DNA from 4 places in the Cellulosimicrobium protaetiae genome. Region 1 is predicted to be linked to each of the others. Evidence: riboswitches for the same ligand, from Rfam matches in the RefSeq annotation. Region 1 holds a riboswitch; each other region holds the start of a gene.
What was found. A riboswitch is a leader RNA that binds a small molecule or an ion and turns the genes downstream of it on or off. The one in region 1 is predicted to bind S-adenosylmethionine.
Positions count from the first base shown of each region.

Region 2: it holds a riboswitch for S-adenosylmethionine, as region 1 does, so the genes downstream of both, FIC82_RS18700 (NADPH-dependent FMN reductase) here and FIC82_RS03935 (hypothetical protein) in region 1, are expected to answer to the same signal.
Region 3: it holds a riboswitch for S-adenosylmethionine, as region 1 does, so the genes downstream of both, FIC82_RS18810 (LLM class flavin-dependent oxidoreductase) here and FIC82_RS03935 (hypothetical protein) in region 1, are expected to answer to the same signal.
Region 4: it holds a riboswitch for S-adenosylmethionine, as region 1 does, so the genes downstream of both, FIC82_RS18915 (aminotransferase class V-fold PLP-dependent enzyme) here and FIC82_RS03935 (hypothetical protein) in region 1, are expected to answer to the same signal.

Region 1 is NZ_CP052757.1:906,667-912,306, reverse strand. Features, by position in the region: gene FIC82_RS03945 (UvrD-helicase domain-containing protein) at 1-898, shown strand, start outside; gene FIC82_RS03940 (nuclease-related domain-containing DEAD/DEAH box helicase) at 926-2,677, opposite strand; gene FIC82_RS03935 (hypothetical protein) at 2,674-3,279, opposite strand; SAM riboswitch class IV at 3,346-3,461, opposite strand; gene FIC82_RS03930 (hypothetical protein) at 3,473-4,327, opposite strand; gene FIC82_RS20790 (hypothetical protein) at 4,567-5,640, opposite strand, start outside.
Region 2 is NZ_CP052757.1:4,341,740-4,347,379, reverse strand. Features, by position in the region: gene FIC82_RS18725 (Dps family protein) at 1-367, opposite strand, end outside; gene FIC82_RS18720 (aldo/keto reductase) at 631-1,668, shown strand; gene FIC82_RS18715 (hypothetical protein) at 1,674-2,153, opposite strand; gene FIC82_RS18710 (hypothetical protein) at 2,305-2,709, shown strand; gene FIC82_RS18705 (flavin reductase family protein) at 2,808-3,374, opposite strand; gene FIC82_RS18700 (NADPH-dependent FMN reductase) at 3,371-3,976, opposite strand; SAM riboswitch class IV at 3,997-4,126, opposite strand; gene gdhA (NADP-specific glutamate dehydrogenase) at 4,322-5,640, shown strand, end outside.
Region 3 is NZ_CP052757.1:4,364,474-4,370,113, forward strand. Features, by position in the region: gene FIC82_RS18800 (DUF1684 domain-containing protein) at 1-116, opposite strand, end outside; gene FIC82_RS18805 (NtaA/DmoA family FMN-dependent monooxygenase) at 175-1,569, opposite strand; gene FIC82_RS18810 (LLM class flavin-dependent oxidoreductase) at 1,589-2,743, opposite strand; SAM riboswitch class IV at 3,113-3,220, opposite strand; gene FIC82_RS18815 (TetR/AcrR family transcriptional regulator) at 3,480-4,127, shown strand; gene FIC82_RS18820 (MMPL family transporter) at 4,226-5,640, shown strand, end outside.
Region 4 is NZ_CP052757.1:4,391,271-4,396,910, reverse strand. Features, by position in the region: gene recC (exodeoxyribonuclease V subunit gamma) at 1-487, opposite strand, end outside; gene FIC82_RS18935 (hypothetical protein) at 681-1,169, shown strand; gene FIC82_RS18930 (DUF6226 family protein) at 1,291-2,007, opposite strand; gene FIC82_RS18925 (O-succinylhomoserine sulfhydrylase) at 2,052-3,302, opposite strand; gene FIC82_RS18920 (rhodanese-like domain-containing protein) at 3,299-3,790, opposite strand; SAM riboswitch class I at 3,798-3,904, opposite strand; gene FIC82_RS21205 (hypothetical protein) at 3,923-4,048, shown strand; SAM riboswitch class IV at 4,093-4,208, shown strand; gene FIC82_RS18915 (aminotransferase class V-fold PLP-dependent enzyme) at 4,242-5,640, shown strand, end outside.

The sequences.
Region 1 (5,640 bases):
CCGCGCGTCCGCGGACGCCGCGGGATCGACCGACTGGGACGAGAAGGCGATGGTCGCCGCGACGCACCTCGACGCCCAGGCCGCGGCCGGGGTGCCGCGCGTCGCGGACCACGTCCTCGTCGACGAGGCGCAGGACCTCGCACCCGCCCGCCTCGTCTTCCTGCGGGCACTCGTCGCCCAGGGACCGGACGACCTCTTCCTCGCCGAGGACTCGCAGCAGCGTATCTACGGGCAGAAGGTCGTGCTGTCCCGGTACGGGATCAACATCGTCGGCCGGTCCCGGCGCCTCACCCTCAACTACCGCACGACCGCACAAGTGCTGCGCTACGCCGTCGGCGTGCTGGCCGGGGAGGACTGGGTCGACATGGAGGCAGGGGACGCGGCCGCCACCGGCTACCGCTCCGCGCGGTCCGGGCCCGCGCCCCGAGAGGTCCGGGCGTCCTCGCTCCTCGACGAGTACGAACAGGCTGCCGAGCTCGTCCGCGGCTGGCGCGACGCCGGGGACGCCGGGGACGCCCCCGAGACGATCGGCGTGCTCGTCCGCACCAAGAACACCGGCGACAAGGTCGTCCACGCGCTGAGCGAGCGTGGCGTCAAGGCGAAGTTCATCCAGGACGACGCCTCGACCGGGACCGGGAGCGTGCTCGTCATGACCATGCACCGCTCCAAGGGCATGGAGTTCAAGCGTGTCATCCTGTTCGGCGTCTCGTCGGACGAGCAGGGCTGGGGCTACGGGTTGTCGGCCCTGCCGGAGGCCGATCGCGCCGACGGCGAGCTGCGCGAACGGTCCCTGCTCTACGTCGCGGCGACCCGTGCACGCGACGAGCTCGCGGTCCTGTGGAACGGCCGCCGCAGCGATCTGCTCCCCGCCCACGCCGAGGCGGCAACCGTCTCCTGACCCGTTCCCGGCCCAGGACGGGCGCCGTCAGGCGTCCGCCCCCGAACCGACGGGAGCCCAGGCCTGCGCTTCCGTGAGCCGTCGTCGCACGGCCTCTCCTCCGACGCCCTCGATCCACGACCGGTCGCCGACGACGACGAGCAGCGAGCGGGCGCGTGACAGGCCCGTGTAGAGCATCTCTCGGGCTCGCGCCTCGTCCCGGACGCCGTTGACGGACAGCACGACCGCGGGACGTTCGAGGCCCTTGAACCCGAGGACGTGCCCGAAGAACACGTCCTCCTCCGCGAAGAACGCGTCCCAGTAGGCGGCGTACCCGCCGACGGTGACCTCGTTGACCTGGGCGGGGTGGCGGCGTCCCGTGGCCAGGAGCGCGACCTGGCCGGGGTTCCACCCTTCGTCGAGCAGCGCCTCGACGGCGTCGTCGGCGGCCTCCACGGCTGCGGCGGCGGGCACGTCGACGATCCGCACGCGGGGGCCGTTCATCCCTCGTGGGGTGAGGGTGTCGGGTGAGAGCGCGCCGAACACCTGGGCGATCTGCTTCGTGGAGCGCAGGTTCTCGCGCAGCGTCACGGGGACGAGCTGGAGCGGTACGTCGACACCCCGAGGGAAGACCCGTTGCGCGTCGTCGAGGAAGACGTAGAGCCCACCGTCGTCCGGGTCGCGCAGGCACCGCAGGAGCGACGGCCACCAGAGGTCGCCGAAGTCCTGCGCCTCGTCCACGACGACGGCGTCGAACAGGTCCGTCGACGGACGCTCGCCCGCGAGCCGGCCGAGCTCGGTCGGCAGGTGCCGCTCCCAGTAGTCCGGGTCGTCGTCGGCGCCGCGCTCGGCGCCCCAGCTCAGCGGCAGGTCGTGGAACAGTCCCACGTAGGCGGGCCGGTCGCGCGCCGGCCACGTCTGGGTGACGCGTTCGAGGTAGCGTCCGAGCCCCCGCGAGTAGCAGAGCAGGGCGACGCGCTCGCCCGCCCGTGCACGCCGTCGCGCCTGCTCGAGCGCGAGCCACGTCTTGCCCGCCCCCGCGCCGCCGACGACCCGCATCCTGCGCACCTCGGAGAGCGCGTCGAGGACGCGGGCCTGGTCGCGGGTCATCTGCTCCAGGCGCGTCTCGTGCTCCAGGGCGAGCGACAGGTGCTCCGCCTGGCTGGGGAAGCCGCTGGCGAGCGAGTCCACGAGGGCGGGGACGTCGTCGGCCGCGAGCCCGGCATGGCCCTGGCCGTGACGCTCGACGGCGCGCTTCACCCGCTCGGCGACGCCGCCCGACCGCTCCAGGTCGCCGCGGTCCACGAGCATGTCCCGTGGAAGGTCGACCGTCTCCCAGTCGCGCGGGACGTACCGGTGCGGGAACGCCACGAGGTGCGCGGTGCGCGCCTCCGCGGCCCACAGGTCGCGACGGCGCAGCAGGGCCTGCAGCGCGTGCCGTGCACCCTGGACCTGGCGCACCGGGTCGATGCGGTGCCGCCGGGGACCGTTGCCCTGGAACCAGGTGCCGTCGACCCGGTCGACGTGCCCGCCCTTGACCTCGATCGCGGCGAGCCCGACCCCTGGCCAGGCGACGAGCACGTCGATCTCGTACTCCTGCTCGTCCTCCTGCACGTGCACCCCGTGGAACAGCACGACGTCGTCGGGAAGCTGTTCGCGCAGAGCGTCCCACACGGCGCGCTCGGCGCCGCCGTCGTCGGGGAACGTCGGGTCGGGCGGGAACGCGAGCGGCATGTGCCGTTCGTACCGCACCGTGCCGACGACGTCACGGGCCTGACGACCTGCGGTCTCGCGCGTCACGGGATTTCACCCGCTGCGACCGCCACGGGGCTCGCGGGGTGCACGGCCCGTGCCCACGCGAGGAACGCGGCGCGGCGGGACACGGAGTCCGGCCCGCCACCACCACGGTGGCGCCAGTGGTCGAGTCGCGCAAAGTGCCGCACCGTCGTGGATGGCTGGGGCTCGACCCGGCCGTCGCGCTTCCTGCCCCAGAACGGTGCGCTCGTGTCGAGCTCGACGACGCCGAGGCCGCTCTCGCGCGCGCGCCGCCACCGCGTCGGGAAGACGAGCGTGACGTAGGCCTCCATGCGCCGCAGGGTCTGGTGGTCCTGCGTGATCCCGGTCAGGGGTTCGGCACCGAGCGACTTGGCGAGCGAGGCGTCGACCTTCTGGCACGCGTCGCAAACGCGTCGCTCGATGTGGAAGCGGCTCGTCATCTGGACGCGCTCGCTCAGGCAGACGTGGCAGAGACGCAGGAACGGGTTGAACGAGCACCCGCGCGACGGGACCGGGCGCGGGTGCCCGGTGTGGACCGGGCACACGAGGTGCCCCTCGTCGCTCACGAGCAGCTGGCACGCGTCGTCGGTACGGACCCACAGGGTCATGGTCGGGGTCGGGTTCATCGGAGCAGCCCTTCGGTCAGGGCCGACGGCACCCGGGCGCGCAGCAACGCACCGAGGCGGACGTCGACCTCGCACTTCCCTGACCGTTCGGCCAGGGCCGGTCTTCCTCCTGGGGCACCGTGCGCGAGGGGCGCGGTTGCCGGACCGGCACGCGGAGGGCGTCTCGCCAGTCACTCGTGACCTGGGCAGTTGTCTACCTCACCCGCTGATCGGAAGCAACCTCGCTCCCCGGGCTGGCCGGGCCGTGCACCGGCCGGAGTGGCTCCAGACCGGGGTGATCTCTCAGCGCCTGCTCGCCGTGCGTCCTGTACAGGGTCATCACCGCGGCGAAAGGGGCGTGGTCGCCAGTGAGCAAGAGCGGCTCGGTCGAGGAGAACTGGCAGACGAGGGCCCACCCGCCGGGTTCGGGGAATACCGCCGTCATCGCGGAGTAGTCGAACGACAGCCATCGCCCATGCACCTGGACCAGCAGCCGGTGGTTGCTCACGACGAGCCGGGAGACGCAGCGCTCACGCCACTGCTCTCGGGCCTGCGCCTGGGCGGCGCTACGCTCGGCGGCGTTGGCGATCGCCGTCACGGCAAGGCCGGTGAGGACGAACGACGGCCGCCCGTAGTAGAACCCCGACGTCTGCGTGTAGCTGACGGTCGTCCCGTAGTAGCGCGCGTACCCGGCGGGCACGTCGCAGAAGAACTCCTCGCCCGCGTACGGGACGACGTCCCACACCCGCAGCGTGGGCGGAACCTCCCGCGCGAGGAGTTGCCGGTGCAGGCCCTGGGCTTTCGCCCACGCGTGCGCGGCGGCGTCGCGCCGGCCGATCTCGGCACGCTCGGTCGCAGAGAACCGACCGCGGCTGCGCCGGTGCTCCCGGAATGTCCTGGCGCCCTTTGCGATCGCGACAGCGAGCAGGGCGACCGGCCCGAGGAACGCCACGGCGACCACCAGGAGCACGAGGAACGCCCACGCCCCGTGGTAGAGCTCGTGCCGGTTGAGCGCGTCGAGGACGAGGACGCAAGCGAGGAACACGGCGGGTGCGGCGACGAGCGGCACGACCCATCGTGCGTGCCGCCGGACTCGTCCCGCCCTCGCCGCCGCGCGCGGATCCTCCATGAAGCAGCCCCCTGCTCACGTCGTGCGTCGGGTACTCACCCGTCGTCTCTGGAGGCACGGTAGTCGACTCTCTTGAGGCAGAGAGTCGACGACCGCGTCGGCTCGCCTCGGCGGCCCACAGCCGGAGCTGCACCGCAGGACGGGCCGCACCTCGCGGCCCGTCCCACGGCGTCGGACCTTCAGTGCGCGACGACGGCGCCTCCCAGCGGGCCTGCCGTGGGCTGGGTCTCGCGCGCGTAGCAGTAGAACCCGGGCACGCGCGCTCCGGACCGGAACGTCACCTTGTTGAGCTGGCCACTCTGGCTCGCGATGACGGTCCACGGGAGAGGTCCACCCGCAGCCGCATCCACGAGCTGCTGCAGCGCCGCGCGCGACGAGTCCGCGTTGAGGTAGACCGGCACGCCGCACACGGTCGCCCAGACGACAGCGCGTCCACCGAACGTCCCCACGTCGGCGAGCGTCGGCGCGCCCGACGCGAGCACCGACCGCACGTGGTCCAGCAGGTGCCGCTCGTCGAACGGGTCGTCCTTCGTCCCGCGCGGGGCGGGCCGCACCGGTGCGGGCGCAGGGCTGCGACGACCGGTCGGAGTGCTCGCGCGCTCAGGCGCGGAGCCACCGGCCGCCGCGCGGTCCGCCTCGGTGTACGCGGCGTGCTGGTCGCGTGCCGCAGCGGGCGCCGCGCCGGCCCACACGGCGCCGCGCATCGCGGCCATGCTGCGCGACGTCGCGGCGTACGCCTGGTCGACGTTCGCCGTGTCGTACGTGAGCGACCGCTCGCGCTTCACACCGATCGACGCGCCGACCTCGATCGCGTCCTGGTTGGCGCCCATGTAGAGGAACGTCCAGCCGAACTGCTCCTCGCGCTCGGTGACGAGCGCCTTGATCGCGGCGTGCGTGTACTCCTTCGACGCGTTCTCGAGGCCGTCGGTCATGATGCCGACGATCACGGCGCCGGGCCGCTGCTCCTCGGGGAGCTGAGCGATACGCAGCGCGGTCGTCTGCACGAGGCGCCCGATGGAGTCGAGCAGCGCGGTCATGCCGCGCGGGCGCAGGTCGAGCGGGGGGACCTCGCGCACGTCGAGGTCGGTGTAGACCTCCTCGAACTCGTTGTCGAACTGCGCGAGCGTGACCGTGCAGCGGCCGGGCGCGTCGCGCTGCTCGGTGAGGAACAGGTCGAAGCCCTGCTCGGTGGCCTGCTTGATCGACTGCATCGAGCCGGACCGGTCGAGCAGCATGGCGAGGTGGGTGAGGGT
Region 2 (5,640 bases), 1.2 Mb from region 1:
GCACGACCTCGACCGTCTGGGCGAGGCGCTCGACGATCGCGTCGACCGTGTCGCCGACGGAGACCAGACCGGCCGGGTACGGGGAGAGGTCCGTCGTGGTCGCGACGGTCTCGGTGCGGCCGTCGGGCACGACCTGGAGGGCGCGCATGCGCTCCGCGACGGTGTCGCTGTGCTCGCGCGCGACGTCCACGACGTCGTCGAGCTGGAGGTGCAGGTCGCGGAACCCGCGGCCCGTGACGTTCCAGTGGGCCTGCTTGCCCTGGACGTGCAGGTCGACGAGCGCGACGAGCACCCGCTGCAAGTTCGCGCGGAGCGTCTCCGACGCCTCGAAGCGTGCCGTGGCTCGGTGGATGGTGGGTGCGGACATGGTGCTCCTCGCTCTCTCGGGGGTCTCCCGGAACGTGCGGCGGTCACCCGGCTTCCGTCGGTGCCGTCCTCGTGACTCGTTCACTTGAACGATTCCAGACTAGGCAGGATTCCCGGCCTCCGCCAGCAAGGACAGGCGTGCCTGACCTGCGCCGACACGGAGGTGCGGCTCCCGCGAGGCCGGGGTGCGTCACGTTCTCTCGCCAGGTGAGAGGACCCGCCGCGCCCCTTGCCGGAGGGCGCGCGGAGTGGTCGGCTGAGGTCATGACCGACGACCTCGCCGCCCCTGCCGTCACAGCCGCCCCGCGCCTGCTTCCCCAGCGCACGCTCGGCTCCGGGGAGGCCGCACTCACCGTCTCCGCCGTCGGCTTCGGCGGCATGTCCGTGACCGACGCCTACGGCCCCGCGGACGTCGGTGAGGCCGAGGCCGTGCTGCGACGTGCGCTCGAGCTCGGCGTGACGCTGATCGACACCGCCGACGTCTACGGGCACGGCCGCAACGAGGAGCTCATCGGACGGGTGCTCGGCGCCCATCGCGACGAGATCGTCCTCGCGTCGAAGTTCGGGCTCCCGCCCGCGGGCGGGCACCCGGACGGCCGTCGCGTCGACGGTCGGCCCGAGTACGTGCGCGCGGCGGTCGACGCGAGCCTGCGCCGTCTCGGCACGGACCGCCTCGACCTGTACTACCTGCACCGCATCGACCCGCAGGTCCCGGTCGAGGAGACCGTCGGGGCGCTCGCGGAGCTCGTCGAGGCGGGCAAGGTCCGGGGGATCGGGCTCTCGGAGCCCTCGGCGGCGACGGTGCGCCGCGCGCACGCGGTCCACCCGGTCACGGCCGTCCAGAGCGAGTACTCCCTGTGGACGCGCGACCCGGAGGACGAGGTCCTGCCGACCCTGCTCGAGCTGGGCGTCGGGTTCGTGCCCTTCTCGCCGCTGGGTCGCGGCATCCTCACCGGGACGGTCGACACGCCCGAGGGCTTCGCCGCCGACGACGTGCGCCGCGCCCACGCCCGGTACGCGGGCGAGGCGTTCGAGCACAACCGCGGCCTGGTCCGCTCGCTCGAGCAGCTCGCCGCGGAGCGCGGCGTCACGACGGCGCAGCTCGCCCTCGCGTGGCTCCTCGCGCAGGGCGAGGACATCGTCCCGATCCCGGGCACGAAGCGCCTCGCCTACCTCGAGCAGAACGTCGCCGCGGCGTCGGTCGAGCTCACCGCGGACGACGTCGCGGCGATCGGCGCGACCATCCCGCGCGAGGACGTGCAGGGCGTGCGGCACCCGCAGGCGGACCTCCTCGCGGGCTGACCCGGTCAGTACGGCAGCGCCGCGGTCCCCGGTCCGGAGGCCACGTGGCTCGGGCGTCGACGCGCCCGGCGCCCGACGAGCGCCAGTGCGACCTGCGCGACCCAGAGCACGAGGATCGCGGGCATCACGACGGCGCTCGCGACCTCGGCGGCGTGGTACCCGCGCGGGATCGGGAGGGCCGCCGGGAGCGGCTGGGTGTACGTCAGGAGGAAGCCGACGGGGATCGCCACGACCCACAGGACGACGGTCACGACGGCGTAGGGGAGCGGGACGTCGTCGGCGGACCGTACGTGCCCGACCCACGTCGCCAGCAGGGGCGGGAGTGCGAGCAGGCCGGCGATCGGGACCGCCGCGACGACGAACCCCGCCATGAGCAGACCGCCGCCCGCGGCGACGGCCCCGGCCACGAGGCACAGGGGGAGCACGAGCGCGGCCCAGAACCGGCCGCGGAAGGCGACCGTCCGCAACCGCCGTGCTGTCCTCATGCGCGGTCCCCGTCCTCGTGTCGCGCCGTCGCCGGAATCGTACGGCCGTGCCGTCGTCCGGGGGACGGTACGGGAGACCCATGGCTCGGGGCGCCGTACGGACCTACGATGGAGGTGTCCTGTGGGTTCCCCCGCGCAGAGGTCGGCTCCGATGTCGTGGCTGCTCATGATCTGGTGCGCGACGGCGTGCACGGTCGCCGCCGCGTGGTGGGTGCTGCGCCGCGCCGGCCGGCCCCCGAGCCACCGGACGAACAGCCGGCCGCGTCTGCTGCGCCGCCGCCCGGCGCCTCCCGACCCGCTCGCGACGCTCGCGCTCCAGGTGCGGCTGAGCGAGCTCGCGGCGGAGATGCGACGCCTGGAGGCGGACCCGGACGTCTTCGCCCGCGCGCACCACTACCTGGCGGTGCAGGGCGCGTACGACGCGCTGCTGCGGGAAGCGTGCCGGCTCACCGGGCTCTCGGTCGAGGACGCCCCGCTGCGGGCCGGGTTCCGCACGGGTGACGACGAGCGGTTCCGCGAGGAGCTCGAGCTCAGCGCGCGCGGCTGGAGCTGGTGACCGGTCCACCCGTGAGGGGCGGCACGGGACGGGCGAGGGGCCCGACGGCGGTGCGTCCGCCGTCGGGCCCCTCGCCCGTGGTGCCGGTTCGCCGCCGGTCAGAGCGCCGAGTGGTCGCCGATCCGGTGGTACGTGCGGTCGTGGTAGACGAGGGGCGACGGTGCGCCGGCCGACCCGTGCCGCGGTTCGTCGTCACCGATGCTCGATGCGAGGGCGCGCAGCGACACGAGGTAGGAGTCGCCGACGGGCGTGCGTTGCACGACGCGGCCCCGGACCCAGGAGAGCGCGCCGTCCACGACGGGCTCGCCCGTGTCGAGGCGGGACCAGCCGCCGTCGGCGAACCGGTCGATGCCGCTCGTCGCGAACCGCGCCGAGACGTCGTCCTGGTGGTCGGCGAGGAAGCTCACCGTGAGCGTGCGCGCGGCCGAGACGGCGGGCCACGACGACGACGTCGACGCGAGCGAGAACGCGAGGAGCGGCGGCGCGGCGGAGACGGAGATGACCGACGTCGCGGTGAACCCGACGAGCCGGCCGTCGTGCTCGAGCGCGACCACGGCGACCCCGGCGGGGTGGCCGCGGAACACGGACTTGTACTCGTCGGGGGAGAGCTGCGGCTCGTCCTGCTCGGCCAGGAGGGCCTCCAGGTGGGTGAGCTCGGCGGTCATCGGGCCACCCCCGCGAGCGCGTCGGCGACAGCTCGGTCCTGGCCGGCCTGGGGGAGCGGGTCGTCGCCGTCCGCGAGGAGCGGCGTCGCGGCACGGCGCAGGGACTCGCCCTCGCGCGCGACCCAGGTGTCGACGACCGGCCCGAGGTCCGCGAGCTGCGGCTCGGTGACGGTGAGCGAGCGGGTCGGGACGACGGCCCCGAGCTCGACGAGCACGGGCCGCAGGTGCACCTCGCCGACGAGCGCGTGGGCCGGGTTGCCCGAGACGACGAGCGGCACCACGACGACGCCCGCGAGCCCGTCCGGGCCGTAGAGGTCGAGGAACGCCTTGAGGAGGCCGGTGTACGACGCCTTGTAGACCGGCGTCGCGACGACGGCGACGGTCGCCGCGGCGAGCCGGTCGCGCGCGGCGTCGGCCGCGGGGTGCTCGGTGCCGAGGACCTCGCCGGCGAGCGTCGCCAGATCGATGGTCGTGACGTCGGTCACGCCGAGCAGGGTCGCGACGCGTCGCGCCACGGTCTCGGCGGCGCCGAGCGTCCGCGAGCCGGGCCGGGGGTTGCCGGAGACGGCGAGCACCGTCGGGGAGGGGGAGCGGTGGGTCATGGTTACCTCGCAGTAGTCGTCGATCACGCTTGCCTGCCGCTCGGCCCGTGCGGGCACGGGTGCGGAAGACCTGGTCATCTCCCGGAGCACCCCGCCGTGACTGGGGGTTGCCGACCAGCGAGCCGGGGCTTGGCGCTGGTGCTCGTGACCTGGGGACGGGTATAGCAACGCCGCCAGGAAAAGCGCACCAGATCGGTCGGGTTTCTCACTGGGTGGACGGATGTGTCGGTGCCCGTTCCTGCGGCGCCCGGCGGTGGGCAGGCCCGGGAGTGAGACGGCGGTACGGGAACTTCTGGCACAGGCGTACCGTCGGGAGTTCCGTCCGCGTCCAGACGAGGAGTGCCCATGGACAGCCGACTGCAGTCCGTCTACGACGAGGTCCTGCGTCGCAACCCCGGCGAGGCCGAGTTCCACCAGGCCGTGCGCGAGGTCTTCGACTCGCTCGGCCCGGTGCTGCGCAAGCACCCGCGCTACGTCGAGGCCGCCGTCCTCGAGCGCGTGTGCGAGCCCGAGCGCCAGATCATCTTCCGGGTCCCGTGGGTGGACGACACGGGCCGCGTGCAGATCAACCGCGGCTTCCGCGTCGAGTTCAACTCGGCGCTCGGCCCGTACAAGGGCGGTCTGCGGTTCCACCCGTCGGTCTACCTGGGGATCGTGAAGTTCCTCGGCTTCGAGCAGATCTTCAAGAACTCGCTCACCGGCATGCCGATCGGTGGGGGCAAGGGCGGGTCGGACTTCGACCCGCGCGGGCGCTCCGAAGGCGAGGTCATGCGCTTCTGCCAGTCGTTCATGACCGAGCTGTACCGGCACATCGGCGAGAACACCGACGTCCCGGCCGGTGACATCGGCGTGGGCGGACGCGAGATCGGCTACCTGTTCGGCCAGTACAAGCGCATCACGAACCGCTACGAGTCCGGCGTCCTCACGGGCAAGGGGATCTCGTGGGGCGGCTCGCTCGTGCGCACCGAGGCGACGGGCTACGGCACGGTCCTCTTCGCGCAGAGCATGCTCGCCACGCGCGGCCAGGAGCTCGACGGCCGCCGCGTCGTGGTCTCCGGCTCGGGGAACGTCGCGACCTACGCGACCGCCAAGGCCCAGGAGCTCGGCGCGACCGTCGTCGCGTTCTCCGACTCGTCCGGCTACGTCGTCGACGAGGCGGGCGTGGACCTCGACCTGCTGCGCCAGGTCAAGGAGGTCGAGCGTGGACGCGTCGCGGACTACGCGGCACGCCGCCCGGGGGCGCGTGTCGTCACCGACGGCTCCATCTGGGACGTGCCGTGCGACGTCGCGCTGCCCTGCGCGACGCAGAACGAGCTCGACGAGGGCGCCGCCAAGCAGCTCGTCGCGAACGGCGTCGTGGCCGTCGCCGAGGGCGCCAACATGCCGACCACGCCGGCCGCGGTCGCGCTGCTCCAGGACGCGGGCGTCCTGTTCGCCCCCGGCAAGGCCGCGAACGCCGGAGGCGTCGCGACGTCGGCGCTCGAGATGCAGCAGAACGCGTCGCGCGACTCCTGGTCGTTCGAGTACACCGAGGAGCGGCTCGCGCAGATCATGGCGGGCATCCACGACCGCTGCGTCGAGACCGCGGACGAGTACGGGGCGCCCGGCAACTACGTGCTCGGCGCCAACGTCGCGGGCTTCACCAAGGTCGCCGACGCCATCAT
Region 3 (5,640 bases), 1.2 Mb from region 1:
TCGCGCTCGGCGTGCCACGCCGCCCACGCGGCGGCGTCCTGCGCGTCGGCGGCCGGCCCGGGGGCGGCGGGGTCGTCGGCCACGGCGCCCGTGGCGGTCGGCGTGCTCGTGCTCATGGGTCCTCCGAGGTCGGTGCGGTGCAGGTCTGCGGGACTGGTGCAGGTCGGGCTGCGGTCAGCCGACGAGCTCGGCCGAGGCCGGCTCGGGGTCGGCGGCCCGCGGCGCGGCTCCGGGCCGGGCGAGGCCGAGATGCTCGCGCAGGGTCGTGCCCTCGTACTCCGTGCGGAACGAGCCGCGCTCCTGGAGCAGCGGGACGACGCGGTCGAAGACGTCGTCGAGCCCGCCCGGCGTGAGGTGCGGGACGAGGATGAAGCCGTCGGAGGCGTCCTCCTGGACGTGGCGGTCGATGTCGTCCGCGACCTGCTGCGGCGTGCCGACGAACCCGCCGCGCGACGTCACCTGGATGACGAGCTCGCGGATCGACCAGCCGTTCGCCTCGGCCTGCTCGCGCCACGCCGCGGCGACCGCCGCCGGGTCTTTCGCGTGCCGCACGCGCCCGCGCGTGATCGACAGGTTCTCCGTGTCGGGGTCGACGTCGGGCAACGGCCCCTCGGGGTCGTACGCCTCGAGGTCGCGGCCCCAGACCTGCTCGAGGAACGCGATCGCCGTCGGGCCCGAGACCTGCTGGAGCCGGATCTCCCGCGCGCGCTCCTCCGCCTCGGCGGGCGTGTCGCCCAGCACGACGACGGTCGCGGGCAGGATCTTCAGGGAGTCCCGGTCGCGCCCGTGCGCGGCGAGGCGCCCCTTGACGTCCTCGTAGAACGCGCGACCGGCGTCGAACGTCGAGTGCGCGGAGAACACGACGTCGGCGGTCCGGGCGGCGAAGTCGCGGCCGTCGGCGGAGTCGCCCGCCTGGAACAGGACCGGGTGGCCCTGCGGCCCGCGCGGCGTCTCGAACAGCCCGACGACGTCCGCGTACGTCCCGTGGTGCGCGACCGGCCGCACCGACCCAGGGCGCAGGAACTCGCCCGCGATGCGGTCGGCCAGCACCGCGTCGTCGTCCCACGAGTCCCACAGGGCGCGCGCGACCTCGACGACCTCGGCCGCCCGGGCGTAGCGCTCCGGGTACGGGAGGTAGCCGCCGCGGCGGAAGTTGGCTCCCGTGAAGGCGTCGGGGCTCGTCACGAGGTTCCAGGCCGCGCGGCCCTCGGAGAGCAGGTCGAGCGTCGCGAACTGCTTCGCGAGCTCCCACGGCTCGTTGAACGTCGTGTTGATCGTGCCCGCGAGGCCGAGGCGGTCCGTGACCGCCGCGAGCGCGGCCAGCACGGGCAGGGTGTCGGGGCGCCCCACGACGTCGAGGTCGTGGATGCGGCCCTTGTGCTCGCGCAGGCGCAGGCCCTCGGCGAGGAAGAAGAAGTCGAGCTTCGCGTCCTCGGCGCGACGCGCGAGGTGCTCGAACGAGGCGAAGTCGATCTGGCTGCGCGAGCGGGGGTCGCTCCAGACGGTGGTGTTGTTGACGCCCGGGAAGTGGGCGCCGAGGTGGATCTGCTTGCGGGGGCGCGTGCTCATGTCGTCGGTCCGTCCGGGTTCAGGCGATCGCCGCGTAGCGGTTGGCAGGGAGCGGGAGGCCGAGCGTGTCGCGCAGGGTGGTCCCGGGGTAGGCGGTGCGGAACAGGCCCGCGCCCTGCAGGAGCGGCACGACGCCGTCGACGATCGCGTCGAGGTCGGTGCTCAGGGACGACGGGCGCAGGAGGAAGCCGTCGGCCGCGCCGGCGTGCGCCCACTCCTCGACCGTGACGGCGAGGTCGCGCGCCGTGCCGACGTGCGTGAGCGAGTCGGTGTCCCACGAGACGCCCTCGAGGTCCTCGAGCAGGTCGAGGCGGGCCTGGGCGCTCGCGCGCGTGTCGCCGACGACGACGTACGCGTCCACGAGGACCCGGAGCGTGTCGGGGTCGCGCCCGGCGTCGGCGGCCGCGTCGCGCACCTGCGACCGGAGCGCGGTGGCCTCGTCGCGCGTCGCGGCGCGGACCCGCACGACGTCGGCCCGGCGGGCCGCGAGGTCGAGCGAGGCAGGCGTGTCCGCCCGGACGACGACGGGCGGCTGGCCCTGCGGCGGGCGCGGCGTGATCGACGGCCCCTTGACGGCGAAGCGGATGCCCTCGTGGTCGACGTAGTGGAGCTTCTCGCGGTCCACGAACCGGCCCGTCGCGACGTCGCGGATCTCCGCGTCGTCCTCCCACGAGTCCCACAGCCGTGCGACGACCTCGACCGCCTCGTCGGCCTCGGCGACCGCGTCGGGCTCGTCCTGGGCGCCCTTGCGACCGAAGGCCGCGGCCTCCGCCGGGGTCGTGGACCACCCGACCTGCCACCCGGCGCGGCCCGCGCTCACGTGGTCGATCGTCGCGATCGCCTTGGACACGTGGAACGGCTCGGTGTGCGTGGTCGTCACGGTCGGGACGAGACCGATGCCCGCGCTGCGGGGCGCGAGGCGGGACGCGACGAGCGCGGCGTCGAGCCGGCCCCGCACGGACCCGTTGCGGCCCGGCTGGAGCGTGAACGCATCGTCGAGCGTGACGAGGTCGAGCAGTCCGCGCTGGGCGGTGGCGACGAGCTCGACGAGGCGCTTGGCGTCGAAGAGCCGCTGGGCCTGGGAGCCCACGGTCCGCCAGGCGGCGGGGTGCGCGCCGGCGTCGGTGAGGTCGACGCCGAGGTGGACGGTACGGGCGGGGCGGGGGTCGGGCATCGCGAGGATCCGTTCTCGGTGGAGCGCCGACGGCGCGCTCAGGGCGCGGCGGGGGCGCGGCGGGGTGCCGGAGGGGTGGGCAGGGTGGTCCCGCCGCGCGGCGACAGGACGGCGGTGGGGATGCCGGGGCGACCGGCCCGCGCGCCGTGCGCGCGGGGGGTCAGGGGCGGGTCGTCGTCAGCGACAACAGGCGGCGCGCGCGGGAACCGCGGTCCCCAGGGCTCGGGCGACGGGGGCGCCCGCGGGCGGACAGGGGCACGTCGACGCGTGCACGGCGCGCACCGGGGTGCGCACCGCCGTGCTCGACTCTCGCCGGTCCATCGTCCGTCTCCTTCGTGCCCGTCGCCGGGCTCCGCGTCGTTGCCCCGTGCCACGCGCTGTCCGCGCGACGCGGGGCCTGGTCCTCACCCGGGGCACCCCGCCGCGCGGGAGGGTTGCCGTCCGACGAGCCGGGGCTTGATGTCGGAGCTCATGACCATGTCCTGTGACCGGGGTGCGACGACCTCGGTTGCGCGGGAACTTACGAGCGACCACCGAGGGGTGTCAACGCACCGAGGAGACCTTCCCACATACTGGACTTGATCGGTCAACTTTGAGTCGCCCAGGGCGCTATTTGCACCGAGTGCATCAATGCACTTAGTGTCAAGAGGTGCCCCTCCCCTCCGCGACCGAGCCGTCGGGCGTGCCCGTGACCGACCCGGCGACGAGATCTGCGACGAGCTCCGCGTCCGGCCGCGTGACCGGCCTCGTGACCGGCCCCGCGCCCGACCGCCGTACGGCGCTGCGCGCTCGGCACCGACGGGCGATCGTCGACGCCGCAGCCTCGCTCATGGAGGAGAACGGCGGTGCCCGCTTCACCGTCGACGAGCTCGCGGCCCGGGCGGACGTCGCACGCCGCACGATCTTCAACCACTTCGCGTCGCTCGACGACGTCGTGGTCGAGGTGTGCGAGGACGTGCTCGGCACGGTCGTCGACGCGCTCGGGGCGAGCGCGGCGGAACCCGGCACCGACCGCACGACGCCGCTCGACGACCTCACCGCCGCGCTCCGCGGCACCGACCTCGTGGGCCCGATGGCCTACCTCACGCGCGCCCTCGGCGGGACCGCGACCGAACCCACGCCGCGCGTCACGACGATGGTCGTGCGCACGTTCACCCACCTCGCCGAGCGCCTGGTCGCCGAGACGACGCGCCGGCACCCCGACGTCGACCCGCTCGAGATCGAGATGCTCGTCGCCGCGCTCATGGCGGGCGTGCTCGTGATCCAGCGACGCTGGTGGGCCGCCACCGGCGCGGCCGACGACGACGCGTCACGCCGCACGTGGGACGACCTGCTCGACCGGTTGGTCACGCGTACCCGCACCGGCCATGCCGCCACCGCCTGACGCCCGAGAGCACCGCCGACCAGCCCGCACCCGACCCGCTCCACGACCCGCTCCACGACGCACCCGGACCTCACCGGACCTCCCACCGAAGGATCCTCATGGCTGAACTCCTGTACCGACTCGGCCGCGCGTGCGCGCGGCGGGCGAAGACCGTCCTCGCGGCCTGGCTCGCGGTCCTCGTCCTCGCCGGCGCGGCGTTCGTCGCGTTCGGCGGCACGCTCGCCACCAGCTTCTCGATCCCGGGGACGCCGACGGCGGAGGTGACCGACCGGCTGCAGACGGCCCTCCCCGAGGCGTCCGGCGGGAGCGGCACGATCGTCTTCACCACCGAGGACGGGTCCGCGTTCACGTCCGAGCAGGAGGCCGCGGTCGCCGACCGCATCGCCGACGCCGAGGAGGTCGACGGCGTCGAGACGGTGATCGACCCGTTCGCGACGCAGGCCGAGCTCGCCGACCAGGCCGCCCAGGTCGAGGACGGCCGCACCCAGATCGAGGCGGGACGGACGCAGATCGAGGACGGTCGCACCCAGCTCGACGCCGGCCAGGCGCAGATCGACGCCGCGCGCGCCCAGCTCGACGCCGGCCAGGCGCAGATCGACGAGGCCCGCGCGCAGGCGGAGGCCGCCGGCGCGCTCGCCCAGGCCGCCCCGCAGCTCGACGCGCAGCAGGCGGAGCTCGACGCCGGCCGGGAGGAGCTCGACACCCAGGCCGCGGCGCTCGCCCAGCAGCGGACCGCGCTCGAGGACCAGAGCGCGACGCTCGAGGAGCAGTCCGCCCAGCTCGAGGCCTCCGCGCCCCTGCTCGAGATGGCGTCCGAGATCCGCATGGTCTCCGAGGACGGGAGCGCCGCGGTCGCGAGCGTCGCGTTCACCGAGCCCAACATGGACATCGAGCAGCAGACCAAGGACGACCTCGTCGCCGTGTTCGCCGACGCCCCGGTCGACGGCGTCCAGACCGACTTCTCGGCCGACATCACCCAGGGCGTGCCCCAGGTCTTCGGTGTCGGCGAGGCGGTCGGCCTGGTCGTCGCGGCGATCGTCCTCGTCGTCATGCTCGGCACGCTCGTCGGCGCCGGGCTGCCGATCCTCACGGCCCTCGTCGGGGTCGGGATCGGCGCGCTGACCGCGATGGCGTTCTCCGGCGTCGTCGAGATGTCGTCCGTGACCCCCGTCCTCGGCCTCATGCTCGGGCTCGCGGTCGGGATCGACTACTCGCTGTTCATCGTCAACCGGCACCGCCGACAGCTCAAGCAGGGCGACGCCGTGCACGAGTCCATCGGGCTCGCGAACGGGACGTCGGGCAACGCCGTCGTGTTCGCGGGCGCGACGGTGCTCGTCGCGCTGCTCGCGCTCAACGTGACCGGCATCCCGTTCCTCGGGCTCATGGGCACCGTCGGCGCGCTGTGCGTCGCGATCGCGGTGCTCATCGCCGTGACCCTCACCCCGGCGCTGCTCGGCATGATCGGACCGCGCATCCTCAGCAAGCGTGAGCGCGCCGCGCTCGCCGGGGCGAC
Region 4 (5,640 bases), 1.1 Mb from region 1:
GGTCCGCGACCGGGGCCGCGGCCGACCACGCGAGCACGACCTCGGGGCGCTGGCGCGCGTAGTCGACGAGCAGGTCCGCGAGCCGGCGCGCGAGCGTCAGCCGCCGGCCCCGGCGCACCTCGTCGCCCGGGTCGCCGACGTACCGCGCGAGCGGCGCCGCCCACGGCTCGGCGAGGTGCGTGTCGAGCACCTCGAGCACCGACCAGGCGAGCCGCTCGGGCCGCCAGGGGTCGTCGTCGGGATCGAGGTCGGTGAGGTCCGCGACGACCTGCTCCACGATCCGGCGCGGCCCGCGGAAGTCCACGTTCGCGCAGATGCCCGACGTCTCGCCCGCGCCCAGGTGGTGCGAGAGCCGCTGCGCGAGCCACCGCTCGACACCGCGCGTCGGGACCGCCACGACGTCCGGCGTGAACGGGTCTTCAGGCGCCTCGGCGAGCACGGCGGCGAGCGGCGCCACGAGCGCCTCGGCACGCTCGGAGCGGTGCACGTGCAGCAACAGCGGACCCCTGTCGGTGGTGGTCGGGCGTGGTCTCGCGCCGGGCCGGTGACCGAGCGCTACGAGGAATCTACGAGGTGCGTCCCACACCGTCGAACCGTCGTCCACAGAGCCCACCGGGGACTACGGTGTCGGCACCGCGACCCAGGTGGGCCAGGTCCGGGTGGCCGCGGACGGAGGGTGTATGACGAGAGCGACGAGGTCGGGCGGCGTCCTGTGCGCGATCGGCGACGGCGCGGCCCCGGGCGCCGTCGCGGCCGCGTGCCGAGGTGCGCTCCTGGCGGTGCGTGACCGGCTCACCACGCTCCAGGTCGACGTGTACTCGGACGGTCCGTGGCCTCCCGACGCGGTCGAGGCCGTGCAGGAGCTGGACGAGCTCCGGCATGCCCGGCGCAGCCGTCTCGCGACGCGTCTCGGGAGGGAGCCCTCGATCTCGCTCGACCTCGACCCGCGCGACGACCATGAGCTCGGGCTGGCGCTCGCGATCGCTCCGTACACGATCTGCGGATCGGGGTTCGACGAGCGCTGGCAGCTGCTCTGGGACGTGAACGACACCGGGACGTCGACGACCTTCGTGCTGCTGCCCCACGAGCTGGACGCCGTCCGGGCGCACGTCGCACGGTCGGGGGGTCGCCGGACGGACGTCGTCGTCCTGGGCGGCAGCATCGGCTGAGGCGCGTCCGGTCCACGCCTCGCCCGACCACGCCGTGTCGACCCTGCGCCTGACGCCCGCCGACCTGGTGTCGTGGCCCTGCGAAGGTCCGAACAGGCCCACGACACCAGGTCGGCGGGTGTCAGGCAGAGACGGGCCAGGGCCGCCACCGGCCGCCTGGGACAGCGGCGAGGCGTCGTCGTGCCTGCTGCCCGGCGGCGCCCGGCAGCCGGGTGCGGCCCTCGCCGGACCGGTACCCGTCGTCGGGCAGGTCGAGACGGTGCGCGACCCACCACTCGCGCCGACCCGGGAGCGCCCTGCGGAGGGCCTCCGAGAACCGTCCTTCCGCGACGCCGAGGACGAGGTCCTCGAGCGACTGGGCCGCACTCTCCGCGGTGTCGTCGCACGCGTCGCACCCGCACGACGGGAACGTGTCCTCGTGCAGGACGCCGGCACGGACCACGACGCTCGGGTACTCCGTGACGAGGAGTGTCAGCGGCGCGGCGGCGTCGGACGACGGGGTGACGCGCACCGCGCGCACCGCGCGCACCGCGTCAGTACCGACGTTGCGCACCCCCGCCAGCACGGGGTGGGCGGGCGCTCCCGGGGTGTGCGCCGTCAGTTCGACGCTCCGCAGGCGGACGTCCTCGACCGTGACGGCGTACGTCGTCACGAGGTGCCGGAGAAGTGCGTCCACGACGTCGATGAGTGGCGCGAACCGCTCTGGGTGGGAGTCCACGGAGTAGGTGTCCTCGGGCGGCCCGTCGAGGTGGTCCCACCGTCCGCCGTACTCGAACGGGTCGCCGGCGTCGTCGTGGAAGACCTGACGCGGGAGCGGCGGGCGGACGTAGGCGGTCACGCTGTCAGGCTAGGGCGTCCTGCCGCCGTCGAGCGGGAGGGGGGTCAGGTGTTGAGGGCCTGTTCGACGTCCTCGATGATGTCGCTCGGGTCTTCCAGGCCCGCCGACAGGCGCACCGTCGTCTCCGCGATCCCGACGGCGGCGCGGCCCTCGGGGCCGAGCTTGCGGTGGGTCGTCGTGGCGGGGTGGGTGACGAGCGACTTGGCGTCGCCGAGGTTGTTCGAGATGTCGACGACCTGCAGGGCGTCGAGGAACGTGAACGCGCGCTTCTTCGCCGTCTCCGGGTCGGTGCCCTCGGGGACGGCGAGGTCGAACGTGACGACCGTTCCGCCGCCGCTCTGCTGCGACAGCGCGAGCTCGCGCTGCGGGTGCGACGCGAGGAACGGGTACCGCACGCGCCCGATCCCCGGGAGCTGCTCGAGCGCCTCCGCGACCTGCGCGGCCGCCGCGTTCTGCGCCGCGACGCGCACGGGCAGCGTCTCCAGGCCCTTGAGCAGCACCCACGCGTTGAACGCCGAGAGGGTCGGTCCGGTGTTGCGGATGAACGTCTGCACGGGACCGTTGACGTACTCCTCGGTCCCGAGGATCGCGCCGCCGAGCACGCGGCCCTGGCCGTCGATGTGCTTGGTCGCCGAGTACACGACGACGTCCGCGCCGAGCTCGAGCGGCTTCTGGAGCAGCGGCGTCGCGAAGACGTTGTCGAGCACGACCACCGCGCCCGCGGCGTGCGCGAGCTCGCTCACGCGCCGCGCGTCGACGATGTCCTGCATGGGGTTGGACGGCGTCTCGAAGAACACGACGTCCGCCGGCGTGGACAGCGCCTCCTCCCACTGGGAGAGCACGTGCCCGTCGACGTAGTCGGTCCGCACGCCCCACTTGGCGAAGATCTCGTCGAAGATGACGATGCTGGACCCGAACAGCGCGCGGGCCGCGACGATCCGCGACCCGGAACCCACGAGCGCGGCGAGCGACGTGAACACCGCGGACATGCCGGACGCCGTCGCGTAGCAGGCCTCTGCGCCCTCGAGCAGACGCAGGCGCTCCTCGAACGCGTGCACCGTCGGGTTGCCGTAGCGCGAGTAGACGAACCGGTCGAGCTCGCCCTTGAAAGCGGCCTCGGCGTCGGCGGCGCGGTCGTACGTGTAGCCCTGCGTGAGGAACAGCGCCTCGGAGGTCTCCTGGAACTCCGTGCGGTGGTGCCCGCCGCGCACGGCGAGCGTCGCGGGGCGCGCGCTCGCGGGCAGGGGCTTGCGGCCGGAGCCGCCGGGCACGCTCCCGGGCTGGGCGGCGCTCATCGGGCCGCCTCGTCGTAGGTCGTGGTGGGCAGGCCGCGGACCTTCCAGCCCTCGACGTCGCGCAGGCCCGAGAAGCCCTGCGCGCCCTCGAAGCCCTCGAGCACGTTGTACGACGGCCCGAGCCCGGCGGCCGTGGCCGCGCGCGCCGCGCCGATCGAGCGCTGGCCCGAGCGGCACAGGAACACGACGGGGCGCTCGTCGCCGGGCGTGAGGCCCGCCTCGACGAGCTGGTCCACGAAGCGCGGGTTGGGCCCGGCCGGGGTCACCCACTCGTCGAACACGACGCCGCGGCCGAGGTCCGTCGCGTCGGGCACGCCGATGGTGCGCCACTCGCCCTCGGTGCGGACGTCGACGAGGACCGCGCGCTCGTCGTTCGTCAGCAGGTCCCACGCCTGCTGCGGGGTGATGTCGCCGGCGTAGCCGACGGCGGGTCGGGCGTCGGGCAGTGCCGCCCCGGTTGCCGACGTCTGCTGGGACTGGTCGCTCATGAGTCCTCCTCCATCGATCGTGGCAGTAGCACCCTGCGCCCGACCGCCTCGCGACGGACCGGGGGGTTGCTGCGGCGTCGACGTGCCACGTCACTCGGCCGCTCCGGATGGTTGCTCGGGATCGTACGCCACGTGTCCGACGCGCGAAACGTCCGTCTCGCCGAGCAGCCCCTGGGCAGGGTGCCCGACGCGATCGGCGAGTCCGGGTGGCGCCTCGACGTGCCCGTGGACTGCGTCCCGCCATCCGAGACGCCCTGACCACCGGTTGACACGGCGCGTCCCCGCGCACATCCTGGGACGCAGGTCATGAGTGCCAGCGTGAAACCCCGGTTTGCTGGCCGGCAACCCTCCTCTCGCGGCGGGGTGCCCCGGGTGACGACCAGGCCGCACGCCGACCGGCGGGTGGCAAGCGCGGGGAGGTTCTCCCCGGACGACCCTGGAGGACTGTGCCATGACTGCTCTCGCGGACGTCGAGTGTTCGGCCCCTGACCTGGCGGAGATCGCTGCCGCGCCCGCCCTCCTGCCTGTCGTCGGCGCGGACACGCTCGTGCCGCTCGTCGACGGCCGCAGCGTCCCGTACGCGAACCTCGACGTCGCGGCCTCGGCCCCGGCGCTGCGCTCCGTCGCGGACCGCGTGACCGAGGTGCTGCCGCTCTACGCGAGCGTGCACCGCGGCGCGGGCTACCTGTCGCAGGTCTCGACGGCGCTCTACGAGGCGTCGCGCCGCACGATCGGCGCGTTCGTCGGCGCGCGCGAGGACGACGTCACGGTCGTCACACGCAACACGACCGACTCGCTCAACCTGCTCGCGGGCTGCGTCCCGGCGAACGCGGACGGGACGCCTGGTCGTGTGCTCGTCCTCGACGTCGAGCACCACGCGAACCTGCTGCCGTGGCAGCGCGCGGGCGGCGCGACGGTCCTCGCGGGCGGCGCGTCCGTCGCGGAGACGCTGTCCGGCCTGCGCACCGAGCTCGCGCGCTTTCCCTACGCCCTGGTCGCGGTGACCGGCGCGTCGAACGTCACGGGCGAGTCGCTGCCCGTCGCGGACGTCGTGCGGATCGCGCACGACGCCGGGGCGCGCGTCGTCCTCGACGGCGCCCAGCTCGTCCCGCACCGCGGGTTCTCGCTCGCCGACTCCGGCGTCGACTACGTCGCGTTCTCCGGCCACAAGACGTACGCGCCGTTCGGCGCGGGCGCGCTCGTGGGCCGTCGCGACTGGCTCGACGCGGGCACGCCCTACCTCGCCGGCGGCGGTGCGGTGCGGCAGGTATCCGTCACCGGCACGCAGTGGCAGACGGCGCCCGCGCGCCACGAGGCCGGGTCGCCCAACGTGGTGGGTGCCGCGGCGCTCGCGGCGGCGTGCGACGCGCTCGCGACGCTCGACCCGGCCGACCTCCACGCGCACGAGGCGACGCTGCGCGCGGCGCTCGTCGCCGGGCTGGAGGCGGTCCCGAGTGTGCGGGTCGTGCGGGTCTGGGAGGACGCGGTCGACCCGGTCGGGGTCGTCACGTTTTCCGTCGAGGGTCACGACCCGGGCCTCGTCGCCGCGTACCTCTCCGCCGAGCACGGAATCGGCGTGCGCGACGGCCGCTTCTGCGCCCACCCGCTGCTCGCGCGCCTCGGGTACGACGCGGGCGCGATCCGCGCGTCCGTCGGCGTCGGGACGACGGGTGCGGACGTCGTCCGGCTCGTCGAGGCCGTGCGGTCGTACGTGGAGCACGGCCCTGCGACGCGGTACGAGGTCGTCGACGGCTGCTGGGCCGTGGCCGACGACCCGCGCCCGGTGCCCGTGGGGTCCGGTCTCGAGGGACTCTTCGCGACCGCCGCGGCGGGCTTCCTCGCCGACGCCG